One region of the Rhodococcus sp. NPDC055024 genome, then DNA from elsewhere that is predicted to be linked to it. Evidence: riboswitches for the same ligand, from Rfam matches in the RefSeq annotation. Region 1 holds a riboswitch; each other region holds the start of a gene.
The links. Region 1 has a riboswitch for cobalamin ahead of metE (5-methyltetrahydropteroyltriglutamate--homocysteine S-methyltransferase). Riboswitches for the same ligand answer to the same signal wherever they lie in the genome.

Region 1 (5,379 bases):
TCGTCCTCCACCGATTCCCGACCCTGTGTGAGAGCAGTTGCGAGAGTGACTACTTCCTTGACTTTCTCGGTTCCGAACGCGAGCCACGAGCGCAGTGCCTTGTCGACCCCGGCTTCCGCGTCGAGCGTGTACGGAACGTGCAGCAGAGAGCACGACGTCGAGACGGCAAGCGTATCGACGCTTCCCAGCAGAGCGCCCAATGTGCTCAGTGCCGAGTCCAGATCCGACCGCCAGATGTTTCGTCCGTCGACCACTCCGGCGACGACCAGTTTGCGGGCGAGTTCAGGTACGGAGCCGATCGAATCCTGACCGGCCACCAGGTCGACGGCAAATCCTTCGACGCCGGTCGAAGCAAGTGCGGGCAACGCGTCACGCAGCGAACCGAAGTACGACGCCAACAGAATCGACGGTCGCTCCGAAAGCGCCGAAAGCTGTTCGTACGCAGCGCGTGCCGCTTCGATCTCCTCGTCGGTGCGATCGCCCACGAGTGCCGGTTCGTCGAGCTGGACCCACCCTGCACCGGCCTTCGCGAGCCGGCCGAGTAGGTCCGCATAGAGAGGGAGTAGTTCGTCGAGCCGCGAGAGCAGCGGCTCGTCTGTGCCGACAGCCTTCGAGAGCAGCAGGAAGGTAACCGGTCCGATGACGACCGGGCGGGCCGCAATGCCGTCGGAAAGCGCTTCTGCCAGTTCGGACAAGACCTTGGACGGGTCGAGTTCGAAAGTGGTGGACGGTGAGATCTCCGGCACCAGGTAGTGGTAGTTGGTGTCGAACCACTTCGTCATTTCCAGCGGCGCAATGGTGTCCGTCCCACGGGCAGCTGCAAAGTAGCGGTCCAACGGATCGGTGACGGGCGCGACGCGATCGGGTAGTGCGCCGAGAAGAACTGCGGTGTCGAGCATCTGGTCGTAGAAGGAGAAGGTGTTGACCGGGATTGAGTCGAGGCCCAGGTCACGGAGGTCGGCCAAGCCCTGCCGACGGAGGTCACGGGCCACGCTCTGCAAGGCGTCGGCGTCGATGCGCCCCGCCCAGTAGCTTTCGGTTGCCCGCTTGAGTTCTCGATGAGGACCGATGCGCGGTGAGCCCAGCACGGTCGAAGTGAATGTCGTTGTCACGGAGTTTCTCCAGATTGCCAATGCATTGATGGCCACTGCCGGCAGACGGGTACACCTCACGAGACCTCGAGTTTCGGCAGGCAGCACTGCCCGCACCGCACACGAGGTCCGATGGAGATCTACACGCCCATTCCACGAGGCGGTGGACCGTCGGGCACGGCGTGCCCGACACAGTCGGCAGGTCTTCGGACTCGCGGGCACTCGATCGAGTTGGATCGAACCTACTGGCCGTCGCTTCCCAGGCGGATGCCCAGTGCACATAAACGGCGGTCGTTCCTGCTTACCGCTGCGGGACAGTCCCGGATTTTCACCGGGTTCCCTCTCACTCCGACAGCTTGCGCTGACGGGGCTTCGACGCCGGGAACGGTCTTCGGGGCTCCTCATGACCGTGCCGGGCGAACCAGCTGCATCGACCAGCATAAGGCCAACCCTCCCTGAGCAGTCAAGGAGAGTCGACGAAGCACTAGGCGCGTGACATGTAGGAATTCGAGTCCGGTGGTACGCGCGGAAGATTCTCCGAGGAGCGCAGATTTTCCGCCATTTCCACGAGCAGATCCTGCGACGACGGTGAGAGGTCGACGACTCGCGAGGTGAGGTTTCGCAGGCGCACGTTGTGCAACTGTTCGAGTAGAGAAAGGTCAGCTTCGCCACCGGAGATGGCGGGCGGAGTGTGGTCGGACGGGGCGTAGAAGTAGTCCGGATGGACGTTGAAGAAGTGCGCGAGGGCGGCAACCACTTCCGGTGACGGATTGGTTCGGACGCCGGTGCGCAGTTGTGACAGATACGGAGTCGAGATGCGGCAACCGAACTCGGTCATGCCGCGAACGACCATCGCATTGGTGACGTGAAAGTCGGCAGTCTCGAACAGCGAGTTCAATCGATCGTTGAACTGGTTCGACATGAGACGCCCCTTCCCCGTTACACAGGCTCCGTCAATTCAATTAACTGCATCATAGCCAGTTATCGAACGATTAGCTGTTTCGGACTTGCGTGACCGGGTAGTTTTCCGGGCAAATCCCTAGGGTATAAGGTCCCTACTTTGAGTGATCTGGACAAATTGCCATCAATGAACGAGCGGCGAACTATTTGCCGGGAAGCGGGTTCTCGCCCGTCCTGATCAGAGCCAGCCGTTCGACTCGGCGATTCTGACGGCTTCGGCACGTGTCGTGGCGCCGGTTTTACCCATCGCGGCCGACAGGTGATTTCGAACCGTTCCGGGGGAGAGGAAGAGTTCCGCCGCGATGGCTGCCACGGGCGCGCCGTCGTGCGCGGCCCGGAGAACTTGGGTCTCACGTTCTGTCAGGGGCGACTCGCCGCTGACGAGGCTGTCGGCCGCAAGGGTGGGATCGACGACGCGCAATCCGGCGTGGACACGTCTGACGGCGTCGGCAAGCTGCCTGGCGGGCGTGTCCTTGACGACGAACCCGCCGGCCCCGGCGTGCAGGGCTTTGCGAAGAAATCCGGGACGTCCGAACGTGGTGACGATCAGGACTCGAGTGTCGGGTGCTGCCTCGCGAAGGGCTGCCGTCGCGGCAATCCCGTCCATGCCAGGCATCTCGACATCGAGAAGTGCGACATCCGGGCGGTGCTCGAGAACGGCGGCCACTACCTCGTCACCGCGGCCGACCTCGGCCACCACGGACAGGTCGGATTCCAGATCGAGCAGCGCGGCCAGCGCTCCTCGCACGAGTGCCTGGTCGTCCGCCAAGAGCAGCCGTATGGATGCCCGCTCGCCCTGGTTGCTCACACTTTCTCCTGTTCGACTACCTGAAGTGCAAACCCCTGCGGCTGGGGATGAGTGATGATCACTCGTGCGCCCGACGCACCGGCTCGCTCTCGCAATCCGATCAGACCGTTGCCGGAAGACGCCGACCCGGCCCCGTGTCCGTCGTCGACGACAGTCGCGCTTTTCTCGTCGACCGTGATCCGGCAGTGTGTTGCCCCGCTGTGCCGAACCACATTGGTCACGCCCTCACGGATCGTCCATGCAAAGAGTTCACGAAGGCGCGTAGGAACCATGTCGGTACTGCTCGGCACCTCGTCGTCGATCCCTGCCGCACGCAATGCCTCTCGCGCACGGGCTATCTCGACGGGCAGCGAAATCCCACGAAATCCTTCGACTGCCGAGCGGACGTCTGCCAACGCGTCGCGAGAGAGTCTTTCGAGGTCGTCGAGTTCGCTGCGCGCACGTTCGATGTCCACGTCCAGTAAGCGGTTGGCCAATTCGGCTTTGATCGTGATGACGGTCAGTGAGTGCCCGAGTATGTCGTGCAGATCGCGCGCCATCCTCGTTCGCTCCTCCGCGATCGCCCGCTGCTCCTGCTCTTCACGTTCATGGAGCATGGCGAAGTTACGGCTGATGAGGGACATGATGCCCCACGTCGCAAATGCGGCCGCGCAGACACCGAGTGAGAGGCCGGAGTAATTTCCCCACCCTGACGAGAGGCTCACTATCTCCACGGAGGCCGCGAACACCAAGGCGAGAATGCCGCCCGCGACGGTCGGGAGCAGCGTCACCGCTGTCACCGCGAGATACGGTGCGGCCGCCAATCCCGTCGGCCCGACGCTGACGATCATCGCAGCGGCCAGCGCGGTCAAGGCGGCCAGAGCCAGTGCAGCTTCGCGAATCGTCGGCCGAGTCATCGTCATTCGTCGCCGCTGCTGCGTGGTGGCGAAGGTGTAGAGGTAGAGCGCACTGAAGGCGATCGTCGCGAGAATCCCTGTCCAGCCGCGCAGTTCGTCGCGCAGATTCCATCCCTCGATCAGCGGTCCGCCGAGAAACACCATCCAGACCGCCGCGAAGAGAACGCCGAAACGATTCCGTCGCGGCAATGCGACGGAATCGTTTCGGTCAGTCGTTTCCGGCAACTACACACGCTCCGTATCTCGTTGGAACCGCCAGATCGCTCCGCCGGCGAAGATGGCGAACCACACCAGGATATTGACGATCCAGGTCCAATGAATGCTATTGCCCGTCAGCGGTGCGTGGGCGAGGGCGTTGATGCCGAACATCGGTGTGAACTGTGCGATGCTCGCCCATACCGAACCGTCTTCGAGCGGCACGAAGAGTCCGCCGCCGAAGGCGAGCAGGGCCAGCCCTGGCCCGAGCAACTGCATGACGTTCTCGCTGGGCAGCAGATACCCCATGAACAGGCCGAATGCCGCGAAGATCGACGATCCCAGCCAGGCGATCAATGCCGTTGTGAACCACAGTGATCCGTCCATCTGCGCGGAGGTGAACGAGCCGACGGCGTAAACCACGAGAATCGAGACGAGCCCGAGCAGCATTGCCATGATCAGTTTGACGGCGATGTAGGCGACTGGCGTCAGGGGAGTCAGCCGAAGTTGCCGGCTCCATCCCGACGCCCGTTCGATCGAGACCATCGCTCCGCCGCTGGTAGTGGCCAGCATCGCGCCGTACAGCGCCATGCTGATCATGATGTACGCGGCGACATTGCCATGCCCGATCCCGTGATCGTCGTCGCCTTGACCGAGCCCGAAGACGAGGAAGAAGACAACCGGCATGACGAGCGTGAAGATCATCGTGCGCCGATTGCGGGTCAGACGACGGAATTCCAGTCGCAGAAGCGTCGTGTTGAATCCGCCGAGAGGTACGACGGTTCGCTCGGCCCCGTAGGTGTTCGGTTCGGTTGCAGTGGTCATCACTTCTGTCCTTCGGAGTTGTTCGACGTGAGTGCGATGAAGGCGTCTTCGAGACCGCGGGAGACGATTTCGAGATCGCGAGCCTGCGTGTTGGTCAACAGGAACCGTGCAACGGCGTCGGTGTCACCCGAGTGCACTAGCAGTGACTCGCCACGCACCTCGACGGCGTCCGAGTTCGGAATCGCGCGCAGGAGTTCGTCTGTGATGCCGGGGACTGTCGCACGCAGGGTCCGTCCGGACGCCATGGACTTGACCTCGGCTGTGGTCCCGTCTGCGACCACGGTGCCTTGCCGGACCAGGATGATGCGGTCGGCGTAGACATCGGCTTCTTCGAGGTAGTGCGTCGCAAAGAGCACAGTGCGACCGTGATCGGCGTCGGCGCGGATGGCGGACCAAAAGTCCCGTCGCCCTTCGACGTCCATGCCGGTGGTCGGCTCGTCCAGAATGAGCAATTGGGGGTCCGACAGCAACGCCATCGCAAATCGTAGGCGTTGTTGTTGTCCGCCCGAGCATTTGCTGACGAGGCGATCGGAGATGTCGAGGATTCCGGCTCTCCCCAGCACCTCGTCGACCGGACGGGAATGGGCGTACAGACTGGCGGTCA
Region 2 (5,379 bases), on a different contig from region 1:
TTCGAGTCCCAACACCACGATGCTGCAGAGACTATTCGTCGAATTCGGGCGAGACTGGTGACACTGGAGACTGCCGGATTACTGTCGCGTTCAGAAAGCGAGGCCGACGAGACCTGGGAGTTGTCGCCCGCCATTCGGCAATCATTACTCGCGCGCCACACCCGCAGTGGAATCGAACCGTCGCAACGTCTTTCATTCCTTGCCCATAATCGACTCGACGTCGGCCATCACGCGTCGGCGCTCGACTACGCGATCGAGGCACAGAATTGGACCCTCGCAGTCGACATCGTCGAACAGCATTGGGTGACGATGATCGTGAGCAGCCTGGACACGGTTCGCTCTGCACTTCAACGGATTCCGGTGGAGGCTGCCGACAAACACTCCGCTGTCCAGGCCGGGCGCGCCCTGTTCACCATGCATCCGAGCAAGCGTGCAAGTGTCGTCGACTCGCTGCCCGAATCGCCCGCCGAACTGTGGAAACTCGGCGCCGGGGCAGAGGCAAAAGACGCCCTCAGCATCGGTTGCGTCCAATCGATCATGCTCAGGCTCGCCGGCGAGTACGGACTAGCGGCAGAGACCACCAGGCGTCTGGCTCACCTCAGTCGCAGTGCGCTGGAGAACAACCCGGAGACCGTCAACGCACAACTCCCCCTCATGCGACTTCAATGGGCGATCAATTTCCAATTGAACGGCAGACTCACCGAATCCACGATCAAAGCTCGAATGGCATACCACGGTGCTCTGTCTCGAGGAGTCGACTTCATCGCTCGCAACTCCGCTGGCAGCGCCGCTCTGAATTGGGCGCTGGCAGGTGAGCCGCGACAGGCCGCACATTGGTTCGAACTCGAGCAGAAGCATCCGGACCCCGGAGGTTGGCTCGAACCTGTGGTCAAGATCGCCGGCTTGACCGCATGGGCTCTCACCGCTCTCGACACGCTTGACTTCGATGACGCACGTATCGCATTGACCGAACTCGGCGTTCCGTCCGACGCCGAGGAACTGTGGGCGTTCGTCGTCTATGCGCACAGCCAATTCGCCCTGACTCAGGGCACTGCATCTTCCGCTCTGTTGTTGCTCCACAACGCGATTGAAGCTCATTCCAAGCAGTACACGGCTACATCTTTCGCGCTTCCTCTGTTGCAATCTGCCGAGATCGACCTCCTGCTCGCACTCGGCGAGGGAAACAAGGCAGTTGCTCTGGCCAAGGATATCGCTGATCCTGCAGCCAACCCGTGGACACTCGCGTCGGTGGCACGTTTACGCCAACGGATCGGCCAGAACGAAGCCGCCGTGGCGCTGTGTCACCAGTTCGACTGGTCGGGCGAATCCTATCCGCGGGCACAGATGGAATCGCTTCTGGTGCAGGCGGTTGCACACTCCGAATTGGGTGAGCCACGCCTCGCCGCTCAGGAATGGTCCAGAGCGTGCAGTATCGCGGAGCAAACCGGACTTCTGCGTTCGTTCGCGACCATCGCATCGACAGACGTCGAGAAACTCGAATCGATGGCGAAGTCGAATTCGCGAGCACTCGCCGAGTTCGCGAAAATGCCTCGAGCTGAATCATTTCCGGAATTCGTGCACATCGTGGAACTGACCGAACGCGAACAGAAGGTACTTTCACTCCTGGCACTGGAAATGGGGTCGGCCGCGATGGCCGACAAACTGTACGTCTCCGTCAACACGGTCAAGACTCAACTACGCACTCTCTACAAGAAACTCGACGTACACAATCGAAACGAAGCGATAACCAAGGCACGTCAACTGCGCCTGCTGTAGTCCCGGACCGGATCTGATTCGGACTACATTCTGTAGACATGAGCACCGATACCTGTGTCTTCTGCAAGATCATCGCACTGACCGAGCCGGCGATTCTCGTTCACGAGAGCGAGACGACTCTCGCATTTCTCGACGCCCGACCGGTGAGTCGCGGACACACTCTGGTGGTCCCCAAGCGTCATGCGGAAAACCTCGATGCTCTCGAAAGCCATGAGGGCGCAGAGATGTTCCGCGTCGGGACGCTCATCGCCGGTGCTCTGCGGCGCTGCGACATCGCCGCAGACGGCGTCAACTTCCTGGTCAATGACGGTCGCGCCGCGGGCCAGACCGTGTTCCACTCGCACCTGCACGTGGTCCCCCGCCATCGCGGCGACAAGGCGAAGTTCGCTGCCGGACTTCTGGCCAGACGAGCCGTCGAACTGGAGCAGGTGGGCTCGTCGATCCGCAGTCAGCTCACTGTCTGAAGGAAGTCCGTCACGACGTCGCGGTAACGCTGCGGTTGATCGTCGTGGACCAGGTGACCGGCGTCCGCAATGCATACGTACCGGGCTTGCGGCCGCTCGGCCATCTCTCGCATCTGCCCCTCGGGGGTGATGGTGAATTCCCCCTCGATGAGCAAAGTCGGCGCCTCGATCGCCTTCCACTGATCCCAGAAGTGCCGCGTGCCCCACTCCTCCGAGATGTCGCGGAAGGTCGAGACGTCACCGTGCAGGTACCACCCGTCGTCGCGGCGGTCGAAGGAATCGAGAAAGTACTGGCCGGCGACGGGGCCGAAGAATTCCTTCATCGCGTCCTCGGAAGCAAACGGTTGCGGCCACGCCGAAATCATCTGCGCCCAATCCGCTGCGGTGCGTCCGCGAAAGTCCGGGGCCATGTCTTCGAGGACCAGGGCACACACCTTCTCTGGATGCGCAGCGGCGAAGCACCACGCGTGCAGAGCGCCCATCGAATGACCGATCACGATCATCGGACCTTCGATGGAGGAAACGGCCGATGTCAGGTCCTCGACGAATGCCTCGGTAGTCAGTTCCGCCGGCGCCGGCCTGCCGTGACCGGCGGCGTCGAAGGTGTAGACGTGGCCGAACTCGCGGATCCACGGCACATGGCGACGCCACGTTCGGGAACTGCCCATGAGGCCGTGCAACAACAGAATCGGCTGTCCCGTTCCACCTTCGTCATGCAACACGAGTGTCACGGTACGCGGTGAAGGTACACGGGTAATGTCGCTTTCATGGCAGTCGTGAAGATCAATGCAATCGAGGTCCCCGAGGGCGCCGGCCCCGAACTGGAGAAGCGCTTCGCAGCACGCGCTCACGCAGTCGAGAACTCCCCGGGCTTCCTCGGATTCCAACTCCTCCGCCCCACCGCAGGTGAGAGCCGCTACTTCGTGGTGACTCAGTGGGAGTCCGAGCAGGCGTTCGCCGATTGGCGTGACGGCCCTGCCCGTGAAGCCCATTCCGGCGAGCGTGCGAAGCCCGTCGCTTCGGGTGCGTCGTTGCTCGAGTTCGAAGTTGTCTTGGACGTCGCCGCCAAGAGCTGATCTCGAACGATTGTGCCCGCCTTGCCGGGCACAATCGACGGTCATCTCGGCTTCACGCGTTGACACGGTGCGGGCAGTAGTGCAAAAGTTCGCATGTAAACGCGATGGTCCGACAGGAATCCGGTGAAAGCCCGGAGCGGTCGCGCCACTGTAATTCGAGGTGAAGTGCCTTTTTCGGTACGGCTCTCTCGACAGCCAGACACTTCGGCCATCGCATGGACCTAGGGGACGCGAAAATCCCAGGAGGCTTCGATGGCTCTCGCCTATTCTCCCGATACGTCGATCGATTCGACTCGTCTTGCTTTCCTCGCCGCTGCGGTAGTTCTGTTCGCGATGCTGGCTCTCTACCTGGTCGGATTCGACCAGGGCGCGATCTCTCGCACCGGCATGTACATGCATGAATTGATGCACGACGGACGCCACTTGATGGGCCTGCCGTGCCACTAGTCGACAGTTTCACGAAGCTTCTCATTCGTGGATTGTTGGCTGGTTTGATCGCGGGCATTCTTGCCGGCGGTGTTGCGTTCGTGCTGGGTGAACCCCACGTCAACGCTGCCATTGCGATCGAAGAAGCCAACAGTGCCGCTGGAGAACATGCCGGCGAAGCCGCTGGGCATTCACACGGTGACGAAGAAGAACCACTGGTGAGCCGCGACGGGCAGCGCGCTGGGCTGTTCCTGGCCACCGCGCTGGCCGGACTCGCGCTCGGCGCTATCTTCTCGGTCGTCGCCAACTACGCGCGACGACTCACCGGAATGTCCGGGCCGTTGTTGGCGATCACCATCGCCGTCGGCGGTTGGCTGGCCATCGAGGCGGTGCCGTTCTTCAAGTACCCGGCAAATCCGCCGGCCGTCGGAGATCCGGACACCATCAACCAGCGGACACTGCTGTGGCTGGCGGCCGTGATTCTCGGGCTGCTGTCCGTCACTGCGGCGGCAGCTGCAGCAAAGGCAGTTTCCGGGCACGAGTTCCTCAGTGTGCGCATCGCCGCTCCGGTGGCTGCGTTCCTGGTGATCGTCGCGATCGGTTACGTCTCGCTTCCCGGCATCAACGAGGTGGGCGAGGACTTCCCGGCAACTCTGCTGTGGGAGTTCCGACTTTCCTCGCTTGCTACGCAGGCGACACTGTGGCTCGTACTCGGATTGGCATTTGCCTTCCTCACCGAGCGCGCGACCAAGAATGCCGACGTGGCAAAGAAGTACGCCCTTCGCTGAACCTGCTGTGCGCCTTTATTAACCGCGGGCGGTTAACAAAGGCGCACAGCAGTAGTTTTCAGCTCAGATGATGCACTTCCTGCAGCCCGTACACCGGCGTCGGAATGCCCTCGTAGCGTGCCTTCAACTGCAGCGCGAGGTACAGCGAGTAATGCCGCGACTGATGCAGATTGCCGCCGTGGAACCAGAGCGCTTCCTGCTGCGTCGGCTTCCACATGTTGCGCTGCTCGCCTTCCCACGGCCCCGGGTCCTTGGTCGTGTTCGAGCCGAGGCCCCACACCTTGCCGACCTTGTCAGCGGTGTCCTGCCCGATCAGATCCGCCACCCAGCCGTTCATCGAGCCGTAGCCGGTCGCGTAGACCACGACGTCGGCAGGCAATTCCGTACCGTCTTCGAGGATCACGCTGTTCTCGGTCAGCTCACGAATGTTGCCGTGCGCGAGCTTGATGTCCCCGTTGGCAACCAGTTCTGCAGCGCCGACGTCGATGTAGTAACCCGAGCCGCGTCGTAGGTACTTCATGAACAGGCCCGAACCGTCGTCGCCCCAGTCGTGCTCGAAGCCTGCCTTCTCGAGGCGATCGTAGAAGTCCTTGTCGCGCTCACGGATTGCGTCGTACACCGGGATCTGGAACTCGTGCATGATCCGGTACGGCAGCGAACCGAACGTGAGATCGGCCTTGTGCGTCGTCATGCCGGCGGCGAGGGCGCGTTCCGAGTACAGATCGCCCAAGCCCAGATCCATCAGTGAATCCGACTTCACGATGTGCGTCGAGCTGCGCTGCACCATGGTGACGTCTATGCCGTTCTCCCACAGAGCGCCGCAGATGTCGTGCGAGGAATTGTTGGCCC
Region 3 (5,379 bases), on a different contig from region 1:
GGATCCGTCGCACACAGCGTCGAGAGTTCCCGATTGCTGCTCATGTTCGCGACGTCGGCGACCCAACGGATGGGTACGCGGATCCGGCCCACCAGCCGATCGGTGCGGCGCATCAGGGGAGCGCCGTAGACACCCATCGGGGCGAGCCGCGCTGCGGCAGCTCTGGCTGAGGGATTCGACGGATCGAGCAGGCAGGTAGCGACAACGGCGTCGGCCAGACCGGTCCGCGCGGCCACCTCGTAGGCCAGCAGACCGCCGATGCTGGCTCCCAGCAGTACCAGCGGCCGATCATCGGCTGCCTTCTCTGCTCGGACGAGATCGCAGAGAAGATCGACCCACTGCTCGTACCGGACGCCGGCGGGGTCGGCTGCAACGGTGTCGCCGTACAGCGGAAGGTCGGGGAAGAGGACTTCGGCGCCGAGTTTCACGCCGATCCCGGCAAACGGCCACAACGCGCCCGAGTACCCGCCGGCGCCGTGGATGCCGAGAACACGAACCGGCGCGTGCGGCACCACCGCCCGTGCGACGTGGACGGTATTGCCGTTCCACTCCCACCACGTCGGGGTCGGCGCCGGCATGTGGTCGGCGTACCGGGCGGGCATAAACTTCGAATAATCGGCGCTGGTCACCTACACAATTCTCGATACCGGCATCGCGGCTGACAACTCGCATCGGAGGACCGTGTCGACTCTGCGGAAAAGGCCCTCCCAGCAGCGCTCCAGGGCTACGTACGACGCGATCCTGGAGGCAGCTACTCGCGTTTTCGCTTCGGAGGGCATGGCGGCGACCACCAACCGGATTGCTGACGAGGCAGGCGTGTCGGTGGGCTCGCTCTACCAGTATTTCGGAAACAAGTACGAGATCCTCTCCGAGTTGGCGAACCGTCACGTGAGTGCCGCGCGGGAAAGTTTTGCGGTCTGCCTTTCCGACATCGTCGAGCGCGAACTCTCCCTCGACGACGCCGTCAGGATGTTGGTGGAGTGCGCGGTCGCGGTGAACAGTAAACCGCGACAGTTCTTTCACCTGCTCTACGATCAGGTTCCGCGTACGCCTGAGCTCATCGAACAGGTCGAAGGAATGAATCGGCAACTGGTACTAGGGTTTTCGGAGGTGTTGGAAAGCCGTGGATTCAGTGCGCAGGACGCGTTGTTGACCTCGCGGCTGACCGTGACTGCCGTGGACAGTCAGGTGCATCGGGTTGTGCTGGAATCGGATTCACCCGAAGAACTTCGGGTGCGCACGGAAGCCGTCGTGCGGCATGCGAGATCGATGATCGCGTCGGAATCCTGATCCAGTGTCGAGAATGGTGACCGCCGTCCGTTATGGTTCTGACGTCATCATCGAGGTAATGGGAAGTCGGTGCAATTCCGGCGCGGTCCCGCCACTGTGAGGTCGTCCACGCGTCGACCGTAGCCAGACACCACCCTCGTTGACGTTGTGTCATGCCACGAGGATGGATCGGTCACACCATGAATGCTGTTGGCGGAGCTCTGTCTCCACCTACCCACCTGCCTTCGCCGAAGGCTGGTGCACCGCGAGGACGACTCAGTCCGGGTATCGTGCTGCCCGCTCTGCTGGTCGTCACCTTGCTCTCGGCTGTGTGCGCATTGGCCTTCGGATCCGAGATGCTCCCCGTGTCCACCGTGGTGGACGTGGTGCACTCGCGCTTCGGAGGCCCGGCCGTCACACGCTCGGATCTTGCGATCGTGTGGGGGATCAGGGCACCTCGGGTGCTGCTCGGTCTGGCTGTCGGCGCTGGTCTTGCCGTTGCCGGCGCGGTGGTGCAAACCCTCGTCCGCAATGCTCTTGCCGATCCCCACCTGCTCGGAGTGTCGTCCGGCGCGAGTGTCGGTGCTACCGCCGTCATCACCACCGGACTGTTCGCCGGCGCCGGAGTATGGGCACTCAGCCTCGGTGCGATGATCGGAGCTCTGGGAGCTGCGATCCTCGTCTTCACCATCGCGACGCTGCAAGGCGGCATAACTCCGCTGCGATTGGTTCTGACCGGCACTGTTACCGCATCTGCGTTGTCGGCCATCGCGAGCTTTCTGGTGCTGCGCACCAACGACTCCCAGGCTGCGCAGTCCGTATTATTCTGGCTCCTGGGAAGTTTGGCCGGTGCCTCCTGGGACAAGTTGTGGGCGCCGGCCATCGTGGTGGTCCTGTTGACGGCAGCGGTGTTCGCGCTGCACGGTTGGTTGGACGCACTGGCGGCCGGGCCGGACGTCGCGGCTTCCCTCGGTATTCCCATCCGAACCCTGCGAAACGTGTTGTTCGGAGTGCTGGCAGCGTTGGTCGGCACGATGGTTGCAGTGTCCGGTGCGATCGCCTTCGTAGGCTTGGTCATACCGCACGTGACACGCATGATCGTCGGAGCCAGACATCGAGTGGTGTTGCCGGCGGCGGCGCTGATCGGGGCGTCGTTCCTGGTGTGGGTCGACGTCGTGGCGCGGACGTCGTTGCGGCCGACCGAGATCCCGCTGAGCGTGGTGACCGGAGTGATCGGTGCCCCGCTGTTTCTTCTGCTTCTCGGCCGTCGGCGCTACCGATTCGGTGGTAGTTCGTGAGCACCCGTGCACTGCCGCTGACTGCGTCCGGAGTAGTTGTCCGCATCGACCGTCGAACCATCGTCAAGGGCGTCGACATCGTGGCTGACGCCGGCGCAGTGGTGGGTGTGGTCGGTCCGAACGGCTCGGGCAAGTCGACCTTCTTGCGTGCTCTCGCCGGTCTCGGACCGATCGCCGGCGGTGACGTTCGCGTCGGCGGCGAGTCCGTGCACGCGATGTCGGCGCGTTCGCGGGCCAAAGCGATTTCTTTTGTGGCGCAGGAAGAGCAAAGTCCCGCCGACCTGTTGGTTCACGAATACGTGACTTTGGGGCGCACCCCACACGCAAAGCCCTGGAGCGTCGGCGGAAAGCACGAGAATGCCGTCGTCGATCGTGCTCTGGGCGAGGTCGGAATGATCGAGCACCGGTTCTCTTCGATGGACACGCTTTCCGGCGGTGAGCGTCGGCGGGTGTTTCTCGCCCGAGGTCTCGCGCAGGACGCCGGCGTACTCATCCTCGACGAGCCGACCAATCATCTCGACATCCGGCATCAACTCGAACTGCTCGATCTGGTCCGGTCGTTGGACCGGACGGTGATCATGGCACTGCACGACCTCGATTTGGCTGCAGCAGTGTGTGATCGGGTACTCGTGCTCGCGGACGGAGTTGCCAAAGCCTTCGGTCATCCCTCCGATGTACTCACCACCTCGGTGGTCGCAACTGTTTTCGGCGTCGAGACTTTCGAGCTCGTGAACCCTGCGACAGGCCGTTCACATCTCGTATTCGAATCACGAAATTCTCAACCACAACTCACATTTTCGGAGACTGCACTTTGATACACGTCAAGACCCGCGCGTTGTTCGGTGCGGTCGCAGCCGCGACAGCGTTGTTCGCCGTTTCCGGCTGCACGGCGACCGCACCCGTCGACGAAGCCGCAGACAAGACTTCGGTCACGCTGGAGAACTGCGGAACGGAAAGCACTTTCCAACTTCCGATCGAAAAAGTTGTTGCCACAAGCAATGCGGCCAATATCGGCACCATTCTCCGAGTCGGCGGACTGGATCGTCTCGCTGCGGTCGTGTTGAACACCAACAACGACGCGGTCATGGATTCGATGTTCGGTCCTGGAATCGCCGACGTTCCACACCTGGACGGAACGATCACGATGGAGACGATTCTGGGTAAGCAGGCGGACCTGGTGGTCGGCTCGTACAGCGGCTTGTTCAAGGGAGCGTCCGGTGTGACGCCGGAATCGCTGCAGGGCAACAATATCGACTCATATGTGATCTCCGACAGCTGTCGGCAGAGCGCCGCCGCGGATTCCGCGCTCGGAACGATGGGTCCGTGGGATGCCCTCCGTGCAGACGTGACGAATTACGGAAAGCTGTTCGGAACCGAGGACACCGCCGCCGAGGCGCAGACCGAATTGGATTCGCGTTTGGCACGTTTGGAGTCGGCACCGGATGCGGGCGACAAGCCGAAGGTGCTGATCTACGACAGCGGTGAAGAAGATCTGTACACCAGCGGAGGTAATGGAGCCCCCAACGGAATCATCGATGCGGCCGGGGGAACCAATGTGTTCGCCGACGTCGACAACACCTGGTTCAAGGCGAGCTGGGAGACCGTCGCGAAGTCCGAACCCGACGTCATCGTGATCATGGACTACAAGAAGAGTGCCGACGAAGTACAGGGCAAGATCGACGCGATCAAGAGCCGAGAAGGTCTACGTGACCTCGACGCCGTCAAGCAGAACCGCTTCGTCGTACTTCCTCTCGCCATGTTCACCAGCGGATTCCCCAACATCTACGGCGCGGAACAGTTGCGCGCGAAGATCGAAGAGTTCGGGCTGGCTCCGTCGAGCAGCATCGACTGGACAACCGCGCCGTCGGCATGAGCAACAACCGGTGCTCGCGTCGGGTGATTGTCGTCTTACGGCCGACTGTCAGCGGCCTGGACGAGTCGGCTGCACGACGGATGCTCGCCGCTGTTCAGGCGGGCACCGACGTCGACGTTCGCGTTGCGTACCTCGATGTCGCTTCGCCGAGCCTGCACGAGGAACTCGATCGAGCCCTTACCGATGACGTGGGCAAGGTCGTGCTGATTCCAGTTGCGGTGCCGAGGGATCGGTACCTGCTCACCTGGACAAGCAAGGCGGTTGCGAACTGGCGCGAAACCCGAATCGACGCCGAACTGGAAGTGACGCTCCACGAATCGGAATCGCTCGAAGGTGCGGTGGCCGGGCAGGTGATCGACGAACTCGACTCGGCGGGAAAGCCGATTACAGCGAGTCCGGCGTCGTACCGCAGTCCGGCGTGGTCGGTGATCGAGCAGCACGATACACATCTGTTGGTGTGCAAGGGGCCCCGCTGTATGGCGTACGGAGCAGGACCTCTCCACCGGGCGATGAGCGCGGCGGCCAAAGGTACTTCGGCAAAGGTGACGGGGACCGGTTGCCTGAGCCCGTGCAACCTGGGGCCGTTGGTGATCGCCAACCCCGGTGGCACCTGGTTCGGTCATGTGGACGCCGGAGACGCCGACGCGTTGGTGTCCGGTCTCGAGGATCAATTGGTGGATCACGTTCTGGACCGGTAGATGCAGGGTCGGTGAAAGCAGAGAACCCGCTGGGCGCGAAGTGCGCTCAGCGGGTTCTGGTGTCCTGTCTCAGGAACCGAAGGGCAGGGTTCCCGGCGGGATCTGGTATCCACTGCTGCCGACGGAGGCGCTGCCCCAGAGTGCGAGGAAAGCGTTGATGGCGTTGGTGAGCATATGAATGTCCTTTGTGAGATGACTGATTCGTTTTCGACGGTACCGGGTGGATCTGTGGATTCGCTGG
Region 4 (5,379 bases), on a different contig from region 1:
GGGTCCGGTTGACGGGCATTAGGCCATGCTATCGCTGTGTGATGTTCACTCCGGGTAGCGCCGCGGGGTGAACACCTGACGGCCCGAACCGGTTTCGACGACCGTCGTCATCGAGGAGCCGACGATCAGCAGAGTCCGCATGTCGATCTCGGAAGGCTCGAGCTCACCGAGGGTGACGACCCGAACGGATTCCTCGGCGCCTGCAACATCGCGACCGATGACAACGGGAGTCTCAGGGGAGCGGTGCTCGAGCACGAGGTCCTTCATCGCCTGGACCTGCCAGGTCCGGGACTTCGACGCCGGGTTGTAGACCGCAAATGCCATGTCCGCGGCTGCAACTGCCGAGATCCGGCGTGCGACGACATCCCACGGCTTGAGGCGATCGGAGAGGGAGAGCACCGCATAGTCGTGCCCGAGGGGAGCGCCGACGCGGCTGGCGACAGCGTTTGCCGCCGTCATGCCGGGAAGGATGCGGACCGGGACGCCGCTCCACTGGTCTTCGGCGGCAACTTCGAGAACTGCTGCAGCCATGGCGAATACGCCGGGATCTCCCGACGAGACGACAGCTACGCGGGCGCCGTTCTTCGCGAGGTCCAGCGCCATCGCGGCGCGTTCCGCTTCGACGCGGTTGTCGCTGGAATGGCGACGCTGACCTGGACGCGTCGGCACGCGATCGACGTAAGGGCCGTAGCCGACGAGGTCGGTGGCCAACGAAAGCTCATGCGCCACTTCAGGTGTGGTCCAGGCGGTATCGCCCGGCCCGAGTCCGACCACGACCACCTCGCCGCGAGACTCGGTTGCCGGTCGAGGGTTGTTCGACGGGCTCGGAACGATGGCGATCGAGAAGTACGGAACTCCGTCCGGGTCGACGTCGGCAGCGGATTCGACGCGTTGACGTGTGGTGCTCGCACGCTCGACGTAATGGGCTTCACCCAGGCGGCCGGAATCCTCGAGCGATTGCAGGACCGGCGGGAACGTGCGTCCGAGCTTGAGGATGGCGGCGGCGTCGGTTTCCTTGAGCCGTCTGGTCAGCTCGGCCTGCGGCAACGTGCCGGGCAGGATCGTCAGGATTTCTTCACCCTCGACCAGCGGCTTTCCGAGTGCAGCCGATGCCGCGCTGACGGAGGTGACACCGGGAATCACCTCGGCGTCGAAGCGATCGGCCAGCCTCTTGTGCATGTGCATGTAGGAGCTGTAGAAGAGCGGATCGCCGGCAGCGAGCAACGCGACGGTTCGACCGGCCTCGAGGTGAACTGCCAACCGCTCGGCAGCCGCTTCGTAGAACTCGTCCATCGCGCCCTGATATCCGCCGGGATGATCAACGGTCTCGGTGGTGACGGGGTAGACGAGATGCTCTTCGATCTGCCCTTCACGCATGTACGGCGCTGCAACGCCGCGGGAGATGCTTTTGCCGTGCCGCGCAGAGTGGAACGCGACCACGTCTGCCTCGCCGATGACGCGGGCGGCCTTGACAGTCACCAATTCGGGATCACCGGGGCCGATTCCGACACCCCAGAGCTTGCCTGCGCTCATTCGACTTCGCTCGCAATCGCATTGACGACCGCCGCAGTGATCGCGCTTCCGCCGCGTCGGCCGCGGAGCACGAGATGATCGATTCCGCTGGCGTGTTCGATGAGAGCTTCCTTCGACTCGGCAGCGCCGATGAAGCCGACCGGACCTCCGACGATCGCGGCGGGACGGGGCGCTCCGGCTTCGATGAGATTCAGGAGATGGAACAGTGCGGTGGGTGCGTTTCCGATCGCGACAACAGCGCCCTCGAGCTTGGCTCCCCACAGTTCGAGGGCAGCGGCCGAGCGAGTGTTGTCGATGGTGGACGCCAGCACGGGAACCCGAGGATCGCCGAGGGTGCAGATGACGTCGTTGCCGGCGGGCAGGCGCTTGCGCGTGATGCCGGCCGCCACCATCTGGGCGTCGCAGAAGATCGGCGCGCCGTCGCGCAGAGCGGCACGCGCGGCAGAGACGACTCCGGGAGTGAAGGCGACGTCGTCGACGAGATCGACCTGGCCACTTGCGTGAATCATGCGAACTACAGCTTGCGAGACATCCGCCGGGAAACGGCTCAGGTCGGCTTCGGCCCGAATGGTGGCAAAGGACTGGCGATAGATTTCCGCGCCGTCACGGATGTACTCGATCATGTGCCACACGATAGAGGCATCACCGATTGGCCGGATTCACCCGGTAACCGTCACCCGTCGCAACCACATCCGCTACGTCCCCGCGGGGACGTCCGCAACTGCGCTCGCACCCGGCCCAGTGCTGCCGTCCGACGACGGGTAGCTCTGCTTGCTCGACGGCGTTGATCGCGTCGGTGCGCACGTCGGCGAGTGACTTCTCGCATCCCGGACTTCCGGTGCACGCGGTGACGTCGAGCCACGGCGAGTTCTCGTCGAAGATCAGTCCCATGGGGGCAAGCACTCGGACTACCTGTTCGGCCGCCCATTCTTCGAGGTCGAAGATGTGCACCGATCGCCACGGCGTCACGACGACAGGCTTGTCGACGGCGGCGAGGAACTCGGCCAGCCGAGCGTCGAGCAGCCCGAACCGCAGGCCGCCGCCCAGGGCGACCGTTCCGTCTCGCTGCTCGAGCCACCCGATGGTGGGCCGTGCATCCGGCGTGAGATCCGCCTCGCCGATGGACTCGGCGCTCAGGCCCAACTGCTCGAGGGTGCGCTCGATTCCGTCCGGAACCTCAGCCAGCCGCCAGTGCTTGTCGCGAACCTCGAGGAACGATCGAGCCGCCTCGAGGAGCAACCCGACGGCGTCATCTGCATGTACGCGGTGAGTGGTGTGGTGACCGGCGAGCACCAGGGAATGCTCGGTGGCGCTGTGCGCATGGAGTCCGAAATCGCCTCGCAGCCCAGTGATGTCTCCGCGTCCGTCGTCAAGGGTGAACAGCGTTCGCCCCGGCAGATCCGCCAATGCCTGATCCGCTTGGATGGCCGAATCGAGACGGTGGACCAGTTCACGAATGTCGGCGACGCCCCCGATACGGCCGGACAGTGGGGACGCGAGAATGTTGCGTACTCGCTCGTGCGTCGCGGACGGCAGCAGACCCGCCGACGCGATACGCGCCGCGAAGGCTTCGGGATCCGAGACCGAGCGCAACTGAACGTTGCCCCGCGAGGTGAGTTCCATCTGACCGTTACCCAGATCGCGCGCCGCGTCGGCAAGCGTCTGCAATTGGGCCGGGGTGAGGAGACCGCCGGGGAGGCGCACGCGTGCCAGTGCGCCGTCGGCGGCGTGGTGAACTTGCAGTGCACCCGGGCACGCGTCTGGCTGTGAACGGTCCGTGGGCATGGCTCCAGGGTACGACCTGTCATGAGTGCCTTCTGCGGACCGGTAGCATCACCACCACCAGTGACGGCAGTTGAGGAAACCGGTGAAAGTCCGGTGCGGTCGCGCCACTGTGAGTGTTCTTTCGAACGGAATGTGTTTCCGCTCGGAAACACGAGTCAGACCCTCAACCGCCGTCGATGACAGATCTGTGCCACGGGGCGCGAAACCCCAGGAAGGCTTCACCCGTGATTCTTCTGCTCTCCACGTCCGACACCGATCTGCTGAGCGCCCGCGCCAGCCAGGAAGCCGGCGACGGAGTTTCCTACCGCTGGGCCAACCCTTCCCGCTTGCTCGTTTCGGAAGACTTGCCGCCGCTGCTCGACGGCGTCGATCTCGTGATCGTTCGTATCCTCGGCAGCCGTCGCAGTTGGGAGGACGGCCTGGACATGGTCCTCGCCTCCGGACTCCCTGTCGTCGTGCTCGGCGGCGAGCACGCACCGGACGCCGACCTCATGGAGTGCTCGACGGTCTCCGCCGGCGTCGCTGCCGAGGCCCACAATTACCTGGCCGAGGGCGGCGCGCAGAATCTGGCACAGCTGCACCACTTCCTGTCCGACACCGTCCTGCTCACCGGCCACGGGTTCGAACCGCCGGCCCACCTGCCTTCCTGGGGAATCGCGGATTTCGCGCCCGATCTCGACTCGGCGACCGGTCCCGTCATCGCCGTTCTGTACTACCGCGCTCAGCACCTGGCCGGAAACACCCGGTACATCCAGGCGTTGTGTGACGCCGTCGCCGAGGCTGGTGGCACAGCGCTCCCGATCTACTGCGCATCACTACGAACCGCAGAAGCCGAACTTCTGACCACTCTCCGCCGCGCCGACGCCATGGTCGTGACAGTTCTTGCTGCCGGTGGCACCAAGCCCGCGACGGCGTCCGCCGGTGGCGACGACGAAGCCTGGGATGTTGCCGCACTCGCTGCTCTCGACGTCCCGATCCTGCAGGGTCTGTGCCTGACCAGTAGCCGCGCCACCTGGGACGAGAACGACGACGGACTGTCTCCTCTCGACGTCGCGACCCAGGTCGCGGTGCCGGAGTTCGACGGTCGCATCATCACCGTCCCGTTCTCCTTCAAGGAAATCGACTCCGACGGACTGTCCACGTACGTCCCTGACGTCGAGCGCGCTGCACGTGTCGCCGGGATCGCGGTCCGTCACGGCAAGCTGCGCCACATACCCACCACCGAGCGTCGCGTTGCCCTGATGCTCTCGGCGTACCCGACCAAGCACGCCCGCATCGGCAACGCCGTCGGTCTCGATACTCCGGCGAGCGCAATCGACCTGCTCACTGAAATGCGTTCTGCCGGTTACGACCTCGGTCCGGTCGACGGTCCGGACGCAGTTCCCGGCCTGGCGGCGAAGGACGGCGACGCGCTGATCCATGCCCTGATCGCGGCCGGCGGCCAGGATCCCGACTGGCTCACTGCCGAGCAGCTCGAGGGAAATCCGATCCGAATCTCGGCAGCAAAGTACCGCGAATGGTTCGCCACGTTGCCCGAAGAGCTGCGCAGCGGCGTCGAAGAGCATTGGGGCACAGCGCCCGGCGAGCTGTACGTCGATCGCTCGCAGGATCCGGACGGCGAAATCGTCATCGCGGCACTGCGATTCAACAACGTCGTGCTCATGGTCCAGCCGCCCCGGGGATTCGGCGAAAAGCCCGTCGCGATCTACCACGACCCGGATCTGCCGCCGAGCCATCACTACCTCGCGGCCTACCGCTGGATCGCGGCGACGCCTGATGCAGGTGGATTCGGTGCCGACGCGGTTGTGCACCTGGGCAAGCACGGCAACCTCGAATGGTTGCCGGGCAAGACGCTCGGCATGTCCAGCAACTGCGGCACCGACGCAGCCCTGGGCGACCTGCCGCTGATCTACCCGTTCCTGGTCAACGACCCGGGTGAAGGAACACAGGCAAAGCGTCGTGCCCACGCGACGCTCGTCGATCACCTGATCCCGCCGATGGCCCGCGCGGAAAGCTACGGCGACATCTCCCGTCTCGAGCAACTGCTCGACGAGCACTCCA

Region 2: another riboswitch for cobalamin. It lies ahead of ACWF6P_RS20025 (CbtB domain-containing protein); the one in region 1 lies ahead of metE (5-methyltetrahydropteroyltriglutamate--homocysteine S-methyltransferase).
Region 3: another riboswitch for cobalamin. It lies ahead of ACWF6P_RS15120 (FecCD family ABC transporter permease); the one in region 1 lies ahead of metE (5-methyltetrahydropteroyltriglutamate--homocysteine S-methyltransferase).
Region 4: another riboswitch for cobalamin. It lies ahead of cobN (cobaltochelatase subunit CobN); the one in region 1 lies ahead of metE (5-methyltetrahydropteroyltriglutamate--homocysteine S-methyltransferase).

What each region holds. Positions count from the first base shown of each region.
Region 1 covers NZ_JBSGVT010000007.1:106,626-112,004, forward strand. The annotation lists gene metE (5-methyltetrahydropteroyltriglutamate--homocysteine S-methyltransferase) at 1-1,112, opposite strand, end outside; cobalamin riboswitch at 1,272-1,480, opposite strand; gene ACWF6P_RS16445 (helix-turn-helix domain-containing protein) at 1,576-2,013, opposite strand; gene ACWF6P_RS16450 (response regulator transcription factor) at 2,230-2,859, opposite strand; gene ACWF6P_RS16455 (sensor histidine kinase) at 2,856-3,980, opposite strand; gene ACWF6P_RS16460 (ABC transporter permease) at 3,981-4,775, opposite strand; gene ACWF6P_RS16465 (ABC transporter ATP-binding protein) at 4,775-5,379, opposite strand, start outside.
Region 2 covers NZ_JBSGVT010000009.1:183,509-188,887, reverse strand. The annotation lists gene ACWF6P_RS20045 (LuxR C-terminal-related transcriptional regulator) at 1-1,776, shown strand, start outside; gene ACWF6P_RS20040 (HIT family protein) at 1,815-2,240, shown strand; gene ACWF6P_RS20035 (alpha/beta fold hydrolase) at 2,225-2,962, opposite strand; gene mhuD (mycobilin-forming heme oxygenase MhuD) at 3,008-3,316, shown strand; cobalamin riboswitch at 3,405-3,543, shown strand; gene ACWF6P_RS20025 (CbtB domain-containing protein) at 3,569-3,763, shown strand; gene ACWF6P_RS20020 (CbtA family protein) at 3,754-4,530, shown strand; gene ACWF6P_RS20015 (NAD(P)-binding domain-containing protein) at 4,589-5,379, opposite strand, start outside.
Region 3 covers NZ_JBSGVT010000006.1:129,532-134,910, reverse strand. The annotation lists gene ACWF6P_RS15130 (alpha/beta hydrolase) at 1-629, opposite strand, end outside; gene ACWF6P_RS15125 (TetR/AcrR family transcriptional regulator) at 778-1,290, shown strand; cobalamin riboswitch at 1,307-1,442, shown strand; gene ACWF6P_RS15120 (FecCD family ABC transporter permease) at 1,560-2,567, shown strand; gene ACWF6P_RS15115 (ABC transporter ATP-binding protein) at 2,564-3,382, shown strand; gene ACWF6P_RS15110 (ABC transporter substrate-binding protein) at 3,379-4,440, shown strand; gene ACWF6P_RS15105 ((2Fe-2S) ferredoxin domain-containing protein) at 4,437-5,138, shown strand.
Region 4 covers NZ_JBSGVT010000003.1:132,484-137,862, forward strand. The annotation lists gene ACWF6P_RS09520 (HNH endonuclease) at 1-19, opposite strand, end outside; gene cobJ (precorrin-3B C(17)-methyltransferase) at 46-1,533, opposite strand; gene ACWF6P_RS09530 (precorrin-8X methylmutase) at 1,530-2,156, opposite strand; gene cobG (precorrin-3B synthase) at 2,176-3,318, opposite strand; cobalamin riboswitch at 3,370-3,503, shown strand; gene cobN (cobaltochelatase subunit CobN) at 3,543-5,379, shown strand, end outside.